Luteitalea sp. TBR-22: one gene and its partner. Each later gene encodes a partner of the first gene's protein in a complex. Links are inferred from orthologs where the notes say so. Each region holds a gene or a part of one and is shown in the gene's direction. Other genes may lie near its edges.

What was found.
Region 2: the proteins of TBR22_RS00925 (region 1) and hfq are in contact, whole or in part, in a crystal structure (PDB 3VU3), measured with the Escherichia coli proteins. The link is inferred for Luteitalea sp. TBR-22 from one-to-one orthologs.

The regions. Positions count from the first base shown.
Region 1 is NZ_AP024452.1:214,202-222,229, reverse strand. Bases 2,686-5,709 are described here. They hold TBR22_RS00925 (catalase), read left to right. Parts: upstream 2,686-3,000; coding sequence 3,001-5,418; downstream 5,419-5,709. Other genes in these bases: TBR22_RS00915 (hypothetical protein), read right to left, coding at 5,510-5,709; TBR22_RS00930 (sigma-54 dependent transcriptional regulator), read left to right, coding at 2,686-2,768. In the rest of the region: TBR22_RS00935 (ATP-binding protein), read left to right, coding at 1-1,408; more of TBR22_RS00930, read left to right, coding at 1,458-2,685; more of TBR22_RS00915, read right to left, coding at 5,710-6,802; TBR22_RS00910 (RNA polymerase sigma factor), read right to left, coding at 6,799-7,329; TBR22_RS00905 (helix-turn-helix transcriptional regulator), read right to left, coding at 7,363-7,770; TBR22_RS00900 (DUF1553 domain-containing protein), read right to left, coding at 7,842-8,028.
Region 2 is NZ_AP024452.1:3,962,442-3,965,639, reverse strand. The notes cover bases 1-2,942. They hold hfq (RNA chaperone Hfq), read left to right. Parts: upstream 1-1,309; coding sequence 1,310-1,576; downstream 1,577-2,942. Other genes in these bases: TBR22_RS16650 (deoxyguanosinetriphosphate triphosphohydrolase), read left to right, coding at 2,769-2,942; TBR22_RS16655 (phosphopentomutase), read left to right, coding at 1,588-2,772; miaA (tRNA (adenosine(37)-N6)-dimethylallyltransferase MiaA), read left to right, coding at 351-1,310; TBR22_RS16670 (TonB family protein), read left to right, coding at 1-207. In the rest of the region: more of TBR22_RS16650, read left to right, coding at 2,943-3,198. UniProt on the Escherichia coli protein: RNA chaperone that binds small regulatory RNA (sRNAs) and mRNAs to facilitate mRNA translational regulation in response to envelope stress, environmental stress and changes in metabolite concentrations.

The DNA.
Region 1 (8,028 bases):
GTGCCACGACCCGCGGCACGCCATCAACGGCGTGCTGATCTCGGACATCGACACGAGTCCGATCCACGCCGCGGCCGCCCGCGACCTGCAGTGGATGGTCGCGGTCACCGCGCTGATCACGCTGCTGCTCGTCGCGGCGATCGGCCTGCTGGTGCGACTGATCGTCCTGCGCCGCCTCCAGCGCTTCGAGACGGCCGCGCGCCAGATCGCACAGGGCGACCTGACCCGCCGGGTGTCCGAGTCGGGCAGCGACACCATCGCGTGGCTGGCGCGCGAGTTCAACGTGATGGCCGACTCGGTGAGCTCGCTCGTCGGCCAGGTGCAGAACGAGCGCGAGCGGCTCGAGGTGATCATCAACAGCATCGAGGACGGCATCGTCGTGCTCGACCGGCAGCGGCGCGTCGTGGCGGCCAACAACGCGTTCCTGGCGCGGACCGGCGCCTCGCGCAACGAGCTGCTCGGGTGCTCGTGCCATCGTGACGGATCGGCGCCCTGCAGCGTGTCGGACTGCCCTGCCGTCGCGTGCCTGGACGCCTCGTCCACGCAGACGCGGATCTGCGAGCGGAAGCGGGCGGACGGGACGGTGGCGTGGGAGGAGGTGCAGGCCTCGCCCGTCTCGCGCCTGCCCGACGGCAACGTGCACGTGGTGGAGGTCTGGCGCGACATCTCCGAACGCCGCGCCGCCGAGGCACGCATGGCCGAGTCGCACAAGCTGGCGTCGCTCGGCCTGCTGGCGTCAGGGTTCTCGCACGAGCTGAACACCCCCCTGGGCACCGTGCTCGCCTGCGTCGAGGGCATCGGCCGCGAAACGGCCGACGACACCGCGACGCCCGACTGGGCCTACGTGCGGGAGACGGCGCTGACCGCCCGGGAGCAGGTGCTGCGATGCCGCGGCATCACGCAGCAGTTCCTCCGCATGTCGCGTGGCGCGCCGTCCACGCCGCAGTTGGTGGACGTGCAGGACGCCGTGGCCACGGCCATGCGGCTCGTGGCGCCGACGGCGCGCGAGCGCGGCGTACGCCTCGCCCAGCGCGGCACGACGACGCTCCGCCTGCGCGTGAAGGCCGACGAGTCCGAGCTGCAGCACGCCTTGATCAACCTCATGCTCAACGCCGTGCAGGCCTCGCCTCCCGACGGGGTGGTCGACGTGGAGATCCAGTCGGGACCCGCCGTGCGCGTGGCGATCACGGACGCCGGCGGCGGCATCGCCCAGGAGCACCTGGCGCACATCTTCGAGCCGTTCTTCAGCATGCGGCCCGGCGGGACCGGGCTCGGGCTCTTCATGTCGATCAACGCGGTGCGCCGGTGGGGCGGCGACATCACGGTCCGCAGCGGGCTCGGCGCCGGGTCCACGTTCTCCATCACCTTGCCCGTCGTCGATGACACCGCCGCCGCCATCCCAGCCTAGGGCGTCCGCCACCCTCCTCGTCGTCGACGACGACGTCGCATTCCGGGGCGTGCTCGCCCACGAACTGAAGCGGATGGGATACGCCGTGTCTGCCGTCGGGTCAGCGGCCGAGGCATTGGCGTGGCTCGAGGCCAATGAGCCGGACGTGATCCTGCTGGACCTCCGGTTGCCGGACGTGACGGGCCTCGAGGCGCTCCGGTCGATCCGCCAGGCGAATGCGACGCCCGACGTGATCATGCTCTCGGGTCACGGGTCGGTCGACGAGGCGGTCGAGTCGATCCGGCTCGGGGCGTTCGACTTCGTCACCAAGCCGTGTCCGCTCGACGAGCTCGACATGCGGATCCGTCGGGCGCTGGAGCGCCAGGCCCTGCGGCGACGGACGCACCTGCTCGAGCGGGGCCTCACGCCACCCGATCTCGGCGATGCCTTCGTCGGCGAGAGCCCGGGGTTCCGCCGCGTCCTCGACCTCATCGAGCGGGTCGCGCCCACCGATTCCACCGTCCTCATCGGCGGCGAGACCGGGACCGGCAAGGAGATGGTCGCCAAGCTGCTGCATGCGCGGAGCGCGCGGCGTCAACGGCCGTTCGTCGTGGTCGAGTGCGCCGCCCTCCAGGAGACCCTGCTGCACAGCGAGTTGTTCGGGCACGAACGCGGCGCGTTCACGGGCGCCGACCGCGCCAAGGCGGGCCTGTTCGAGGTCGCCCATGGCGGCACGATCTTCCTCGACGAGATCGGCGAGATCAGCCCGGCCACACAGGTCTCGCTGCTGCGCGTCCTCGACACCTCGACGTTCCGGCATGTCGGCGGCACCGCCGAGATCCGCGTGGACGTGCGCGTGCTGGCGGCCACCAACCGCAACCTGCCCGACATGGTCGCGCAGGGCGTCTTTCGGGAGGATCTCTACTACCGGCTGCGCACCGTGGGCGTGGTGCTCCCGCCGCTGCGTGAACGCGGCGGCGACGTGGCGATCCTGGCGAGGCACTTCGTCGCACGGATGTGCGCGCGTACGGGACTGGAGCGTCGACTCGCCCCGGCGGCGCTCGAGGCGCTCGCGCAACACGACTGGCCGGGTAACGTGCGCGAGCTGATGCATGTGATCGAGGCGGCGGTCGTGGTGTCGGAGGGCCCGGAGATCCTGCCGGAGCACCTCTCCCTGCGGTCGAGGCGGGTCACTCCCCCTTCCCCCGGTGCATCGCCGACCGCCCCCGACGACCTGCCCACGCTCGAGGCGCTCGAGCGGGCACACATCACGACGGTGCTGCAGGCGACGCACGGGCACCGCAGCCACGCCGCCAGGATCCTCGGCATCAGCGAGCGCAACCTGTATCGCAAGCTCCACGAGTACGGACTCCTCCCCTAGGAGGCCCAGGGCTCACGGCTCCCGGTCGGGCGCTGCGGCAAGGAATCGAGCCACCGCCGGGCTGGACCGGGCCGTGCAGCGAGGTCGTACGCACGGGTCACGAGCGGTGCGCTCGCGTGATGCTGCTGCGCGCGCCGGGCCGCAGGGGCGGGCCCTCTTCACTGGCATCCGCGTTGCTGAAGGCTGCGTGTCCACCTCCGTACGTCACGCGATCAGCCACAGCACCAGACCGATGCCCAAGACACCTCGTCCTGCCCCCGAACACGGCCGTCCCGTCGACTCCAACAGCCGCGCTACCGTCTCGGGCCCGGCCGACACGCCGTCGTTCGCGCACTCCAGCGACGATCTCACCGCGAAGCTCGCCGCCACCAACGAGCTGGCGGCGATGATGCCGGCCAATGCCAACAAGCCGGCCGAGTACGATCCCGCCACCGCGCTCGACCCGCCGGCGGGTCGGGCGTTCGTGCCCGACGACCCCATCGTCGGCTCCAGCACGGTGCAGGAGTCGCAGGGCAGCGACAAGGTCGGCAGCGGCTCGCCGGTGGTCGGCGTCAACAAGACGAATGCCCCGCTGGACCGCGTCCGCGCCGACTCGACCGGGCGCATGCTGACGACCAACCAGGGTGTCCCGGTCGCCGACAACCAGAACTCCCTGAAAGCCGGCCTGCGCGGGCCGACGCTGCTCGAGGACTTCATCCTCCGCGAGAAGATCACCCACTTCGATCACGAGCGCATCCCCGAGCGGATCGTGCACGCGCGCGGCTCGGCCGCGCACGGCGTCTTCGAGTGCTACGCGCCGCTCACCGAGTTCACGCGCGCCCACCTCTTCTCCGAAGCGGGACTGCAGACACCGGTGTTCGTCCGCTTCTCGACCGTGCTCGGCGAGCGCGGCTCCACCGACACGGCGCGCGACGTGCGCGGCTTCGCGGTGAAGTTCTACACGCAGCAGGGCAACTGGGATCTCGTCGGCAACAACATGCCGGTGTTCTTCATCCAGGACGCGATGAAGTTCCCCGATCTGGTGCACGCCGCCAAGCCAGAACCGCACTTCGCGATGCCGCAAGCGGCGAGTGCCCACGACACGTTCTGGGACTTCGCGTCGCTGATGCCCGAGATCACCCACATGCTCATGTGGGCGATGTCCGACCGGGCGATCCCGCGCAGCTACCGCACGATGCAGGGCTTCGGCGTGCACACGTTCCGCCTGGTGAACGCGGCCGGCGTGTCGCACTTCGTGAAGTTCCACTGGACGCCGACCGCCGGTACGCACTCACTGGTGTGGGACGAAGCGGTGAAGATCTCGGGCGCCGATCCCGACTTCCATCGCCGCGACCTCTGGGAGGCCATCGAGGCTGGCGCGTTCCCCGAGTGGGAGCTCGGCCTGCAGATCTTCACCGAGGAACAGGCCGAGGCGTTCACGTTCGACGTGCTCGACGCGACCAAGATCGTCCCCGAAGAACTGGTGCCAATCCGTCCCGTCGGTCGGATGGTGCTGAACCGCAATCCCGACAACTTCTTCGCCGAGACCGAGCAGGTAGCCTTCTGCACGGCGCACGTCGTGCCGGGCATCGACTTCAGCAACGACCCGCTGCTGGCCGGCCGCATCCACTCGTACGTGGACACGCAGATCTCGCGGCTCGGCGGGCCCAACTTCCACGAGATCCCGATCAACGCGCCGGTCGCACAGGTGCACAACAACCAGCGCGACGGCCTGCACCGCCAGACGATCAACCGCGGGCGGGTGTCGTACGAGCCGAACTCGCTGGCCGGAGGATGTCCCTTCCAGGCGGGCGCCTCGGCCGGCTTCGTGTCGTTCCCCGAGCCCATGGCGCAGGACGCGCACAAGGTGCGGGGCAAGCCGGAGAAGTTCGCCGACCACTACACGCAGGCGCGGCTGTTCTTCCACAGCCAGTCCCCGGTCGAGCAGCAGCACATCGTCAACGCGTTCCGCTTCGAGCTGTCGCGCGTGCAGGTACCGGCGATCCGCGAGCGCATGGTGGCCGGGCTCAGGCACGTCGACAACGCGCTGGCGCTCGCCGTCGCAGCGGGGCTGGGCATGAAGGCACTGCCGGCGCCGCTGCCGAAGGTGCTCGAGAAGGACCCGACGCCGGAGGTGACGCAGTCGAAGGCGCTGTCGCTGCTCGCGCGTCCCGGTGACGGCAGCGTGCGCGCTCGCCGTGTGGCGCTGCTGGTGGCCGACGGCGCCGACGGCGCGTCGCTCATGGCGGTGGCGCGCGAGCTGCTGGCGCAGGGCGCGGTGCCGCGCTGGGTCGGCTCGCGCCTCGGCACCGTGGAGACGACGACGGGAACGCTCGAGGTCGACGTGACAATGGAGGCGATGCCCTCGGTGCTGTTCGACGCGGTCGTCGTGCCGGACGGCGAGGCGGCCGTCGCCGCGCTGGCCGAGGACGGACGGGCGCTGGAGTTCGTGAAGGACCAGTATCGGCACTGCAAGCCACTGCTGGTGTTCGGCGCGGGCAGCAACCTGCTCACGAAGGCCGGCATTCCCACCACCCTTTCCGACGGCGCAGCCGATACGGGCCTGCTGATGGCCGGGGCCGGCGAGGCCGACGCCGCGAGCACCGCCTTCCTCGCGGCGCTGGCGGCGCACCGGCACTTCGCACGCGAGACCGATCCGCCACGCGTGTAGGAACGGGCTGAGGCTGGGGGCTGTGGCCCTGCGTCGCAGGGTTGCCGGCCAACGGCGGCGTGAGGCACGCCGCCCTGCCGTGTGCGCCCGCTCAGCGCGTGGCGGGCGGTGCGCCCGGCTCTGGCGGTGCGCCCTGTGGCCTCGGGGCGGGTGACGGCTTCATCAGGCGCCACACTCGTCGCGCTTCGACAAGCGCGGCAGCGACGGTCGTGCGGGTCACGCGCCACTGGGGCGGCGGCGACGTCATGTCGGCCATCAGCCGATCGAGGGTCGCCCGGTCCACATCGCCACGGCTGATCAACTGCCGTCCCGACTGGCCGAGCACGACGCCGTCGCGCGTCACGCGCCTGATGACGCGGCGCTCGTGCATCAGGCTGCTCGCCGAGAAGGTGTCCTCGACGACCGCCAGCAGCTTGTCGGGGTTGTTGCGGTGGGGCTCCACCGTGGCGACGATGCGATAGCCCGCGGCGTCGCTGTGGAACTCCGCGGGGCCCTGCATGGTCCCGAACGCGCGCATGAAGTAGGCCACGCCCCCGGTGAGGACCTCGGCCTGGCTCGCCGCCTGCTCCTGCGGGCGGACCTGCCAGAGGCGGATGCGTATCCAGAACCGCAATGCCTCGGCGTCCTCGCCCGTGAGCGTGGCCAGCATCTCCTCCAGATCGGTCGACGACGGGTCGAGGATCAGGTGCGGGCCGTTGCGCGTGTCGAAGGTGGCGCCCCACCCGTCCGTGCGACGCCACGTGGCGCTGATCAGCGCCCCGGAAGCATCCGTGATCCGGCTCGTCGTGGCCTCGGCGCCTGGGATGGTGGAGAAGACCGTGGTCTGGCGCTGGTGGATCGCCGGCTTGCCCGTTTCCTGCTCGAAGGTGTCGTAGATCTCCTGCCGAATCTTCCCGGGCTGGGTCCGCCACGAGCGGCTGCGCACCTGCGACTCGGAGATCACCCAGTCGGCCGATGCCTGCACCGGTTGCAGGTCGAGAACCGCGATGCCGGCCAGCACCAGCCCGATCAGCACGGTGGCCGCCGTCCCGAGGCGCCACGACATCGCGAGCATGCCGGCAGGTACACGTGGTCGCCCGCGCGATGGACTGGTGGCGGTCACGGTGGGTACGGCCTCGCCCAGGGGGAGCGACGCCAGCCGCACGCGCACGGCCTCGAGCGTGGCCTCCGTCTCGCCGACGCTGGCCTTCTCCTCGTCGTCGAGCACCGCCATCACGGACGCGTGCTGTTGCCGGAGTTGGTCGACAGCCGCGCGGCAGGCCGCGCAGCTGCGCACGTGCGCCTCGACGTCCCCCGGCGCGTCGAGGGTGTCGTCGGCGTCCAGCCAGCGTTGCAGCCGCAACAGGTCAGGACAGCCCGTGGGCACGACCGTCGGCGTGGTCATGGCGTCGACTCGCCGCGAGGACGGAACTGGTCCCTGCCGCGCTGGATCAGCACGCCCACATGGCCCGGCGCGAGGTCGAGGATGCCGGCGATCTCGCGGTACGTGAAGCCTTCCGCAAACAGCAGCAGCGCCCGACGCGCCCGGACGTCGTCGATGCTGGCCAGCGCACGCTGCACCTGCGCCTGCGCGTCGAGGCGCGCGACCGGGTCCTCGAGCGCCGCATCGGGGGCGACGACCGCCTGTTCACGATGCCTGGAGCGCTGCATGTCACGCCGCCGGTTGTGCGCCACGTTGGTGGCCACGCGGAACAGCCAGGCACGGAGGTTGGCGATGGCTTCGGGTGCTGGCTGTGTCCACAGCCGCAGGAACGTCTCGTGCAGCAGGTCCGCGGGATCGTCGTCGGCCCCGGCCAGGCGCCGGAGGTACCGGAACAACGATGGCCCGTGTTCCTGGTAGAGGCGGTCGAAGAGGGTCCGCTTCGCCTCGTCCGCGGCGTCCCGGTGTGGCGGCGACTGGCCTGCGTGCAAGGCGGCCGAATGCTACCACGGCACGCATGCGTCCTACTGGCCAGAAGGTAGGGTCGGCGCCAGCGCGGCCCCCGGCGCGCCAATCGCCTCGCGCGCTCGTCGGAGGGTCGCCGACGGCGGCTCGCCGAACGCGGCGGCGTACTCCCTGGCGAATCGGCCCAGGTGTGTCACCCCGTGGCGAATCGCCACGGTGGTGACCGTCAGGCCGGGCCGCGCGACGAGCAGGTCGGCGCGGATGCGGTCGAGGCGACAGCGCCGCAGGTATCGCTTCGGCGACAGCCGGAACTCGCTGTTGAAGTTCCGGTACAGCGTCCTCACGTGCAGTCCGCAGGCCGACGCGATGTCGTCCACCGACATCGGCTGCTCGGCATTGGCCTCGACGAACGTCGCGGCCTGCCGGACCGCTGCCTCCACCGCCTGCGCCGCTCGTTCTCGTCCCATCGATAGGCAGGACACCGGCGCGGGCGTATTTGTAACAGGGGCAAGTCCGCCCCACTCGTGAGGCCGTGTCTTCAGCGGAGGAACACGGCGTCGTCGAGGTTCATGATCGTGCTGGTCACGATCGTCCACGCGGCCAGTTCCACCGGGTCGAGCGAGGGATCCCGCGGGTGCTCGCCGGTGGCGAGGAGCGCGACGGCGGCCTCCTTCGACGAGGCATAACGCGCCTGCTCGCGCTCGAGCAGGCGCGTCAACGTCGCG
Region 2 (3,198 bases), 3.7 Mb from region 1 along the record:
GTCGTGGTGACCTTCAACGTCCACAAGGACGGCCGCATCACCGACATCGCGATCAAGCAGCCCTCGGGCATCGACGCCTTCGACCGCGCCGCGGCCAACTCGCTGCAGTGGTCCAACCCGACGACGCCGCTGCCGCCGGAGTACCCGTCGCCGCCGGCGTTCTTCACGGTCACCTTCTACTACAACGAGCAACCGCCCTCGCAATGAGGGAGGCGGCGCGCAGGCAAGCCCAGGCAGGGACGCGTGTGTCCATTCTTCATCGGTAGGGCCGGGGAACTCCTTCGACTCCGCTCAGGGCGAGCCACCCGGCCGTCGTCGGCAGCGGCGCGGTCGCAGGCCGCGGCCGACCTGTGAGCGTTCGCCGCTCCGCGACGGGGCGCCCGTTGCTGCTGGCGGTGCTGGGGCCCACCGCCACGGGCAAGAGTGCCCTCGGCATCCGCCTGGCCACCGAGTACGGCGGCGAGATCGTCAACTGCGACTCCACCGCCGTCTACCGGCGCTTCGACATCGGCACCGACAAGGTGCCGATGGGTGAACAGCGGGGCGTTCCCCATCACCTGATCGACGTGGCCGATCCGACCGAGGTCTACTCGGCGGCCCGCTTCGCCCGCGAGGCCGCGGCGGTCGTGCGCGACATCTCGGCACGCGGGCGCCTGCCGATCCTGGTCGGCGGCACGGGGTTCTATTACCGCGCCCTCGTGTCGGGCCTGTTCGACGGGCCCGGACGCGACGACGAGGTGCGGGCGCGGCTGCATGCGCGGGCCGTGGCCCGCGGCGTCGAGCACCTGCACCGCGTGCTCGGGCGCGTCGATCCGGCGTCGGCCGCGCGCATCATGCCGCGCGACGAGAAGCGCCTCGTGAGGGCGCTCGAGGTGTGGCTGCTCACCGGGCGGCCGCTCTCGGCGCACTTTGCCGAGACCCGATCGCCGCTGCCCGAGTACGACGTGTGCGCCCTCGGGCTGCGCCTGCCGTCGGAGGCGATTGCCGAGCGGGTGGCGCGTCGCGTCGACGCGCAGTGGGCTCGCGGCGTGGTGCAGGAGGTGCGCGACAACCTCGCCGCCGGCATCCCGCGCGAGGCCAATCCGTTCGGCGGGCTCGTGTACCGGCAGATCCTCGAGATGCTCGATGGCGTGCGCGACGAGGCCGAGACGCGCGCGCTGATCGTGCGCGAGAACCGGCACTACGCGCGGCGCCAGCTGATCTGGTTCAGGAAGGAACCGGGGATGATATGGTTGGACGGCGCGGGTGAACGGGAGGAGACCTTCACCGCCGCCCGAGCCCTGATCGAGTCGCACGGAGCCAGCCGCTGATGCCCACCCACCGCGAGTCCAAGCCGTCAGCGCCCCCCAACATCCAGGACGTGTTCCTGAACTCGGCGCGTCGCGAACGGCTGGTCGTGCAGATCCGGCTGATGGACGGGCAGGTGCTCGAGGGCCGCATCAAGAACTTCGATCGGTTCGCGCTCGTGATCGACCACGAGGGCGCCGACCACATGGTGTTCAAGCACGCCATCGCCACCATCCGGTCCAACCGGTCGGTGCCCAACTACTTCTCCTCGGCGTCCCACGAGGCCTGAGGCCCGACGTCATGGCTGTCCGCTTCGAGCGGATCATCGCGATCGTGCTCGACAGCGTCGGCATCGGCGAACTGCCCGATGCGGCGCGCTATGGCGACCAGGGCAGCGACACGCTCGGCAACATCGCGCGGCAGGTGCCGCTGCACCTGCCCACCCTGCGTCACCTCGGGCTCGACAGGCTGGTCCCCGCGCTCGGCGTGGCGGTCGGCGCCCCGGCGGGCGCCTGGGGTCGCATGGCGGAGGCGTCGGCCGGCAAGGACTCGGTCACCGGGCACTGGGAGATGGCCGGCATCGTCCTCGATCGCGCCTTCCCGACGTTTCCGCAAGGCTTCCCGCCCGCGGTCATGGACGCGTTCACGCGCGGCATCGGTCGCCCGGCGCTGGGCAACGTGGTCGCCTCGGGCACCGAGATCATCGCCAGGCTCGGCGAGGAGCACATGCGCACCGGCGCGCCGATCGTCTACACGTCGGCCGACAGCGTGTTCCAGATCGCCGCCCACGAGGACGTCGTGCCGGTCGCCGAGTTGTACCGGTACTGCGAGGTCGCCTTCGACATCGTCGGGCGGGGCATGGGCGTGGGACGGGTCATCGCGCGGCCGTTCGTCGGCAGCCCCGGCGCATTCCGGCGGACCGCGAACCGGCACGACTACGCGCTGACGCCGCCCGTCGACACGCTGCTCGACCTGATGACCGCCGCCGGGCATCCTGTCGTCGCGGTGGGCAAGATCAAGGACCTGTTCGCCGGCCGCGGCATCGCGCGTCACCTGCCCACGGCCTCCGACGACGAGGGAATGGACCGCATCGACGAGGCGATGCGCGACGTGCCGCGCGGGCTCATCTGGGCCAACCTGGTGGACTTCGACGCCCTGTACGGCCACCGCAACGACGTCGACGGCTACGCCCGCAACCTCGAGCGCTTCGACGCGCGCCTCGCCGACCTGTTGCCGCACCTGCGCGAGTCGGACCTGCTGGTGGTGACCGCCGACCACGGCAACGACCCGACCACGCCCAGCACCGACCACTCCCGCGAGTACGTGCCGCTGCTGGCCACCGGGGCCCGCGTCGCGCCGGGTGTCAGTCTCGGGACGCGGCAGACGTTTGCCGATCTGGGACAGACGATGGCGGCCAACTTCGGCGTCGGGCCGCTGGCCCACGGCACGAGCTTCCTGGACGCGTTGGTCCCCGCTTCCGCATGACGACGATCCGCGAACAACTCGAGGCGCGCGAGCGCCTCATGCTGGCCCCGCAGGCGACCTTCAGCGACGCCACGCAGGGCCGGGCCCGGCCCGAGCCCGAGGATCCGATCCGTCCGGCCTTCCAGCGCGACCGCGACCGCGTCGTGCACTCCAAGGCCTTCCGTCGCCTCAAGCACAAGACCCAGGTCTTCTTCTCGCCGGCCGGTGACCATTACCGGACGCGGCTCACGCACACCCTCGAGGTGTCGCAGATCGCACGGACGCTGGCCAAGGTGCTGCGGCTGCACGAGGAGCTCACCGAGGCGATCACCCTGGCGCACGACCTCGGCCACACGCCCTTCGGCCACGCCGGCGAGCGCGTGCTCGACAAGCTGGTACCTGGGGGCTTCTCCCATGCGACGCAGAGCCTGCGCATCGTCGAGGTGC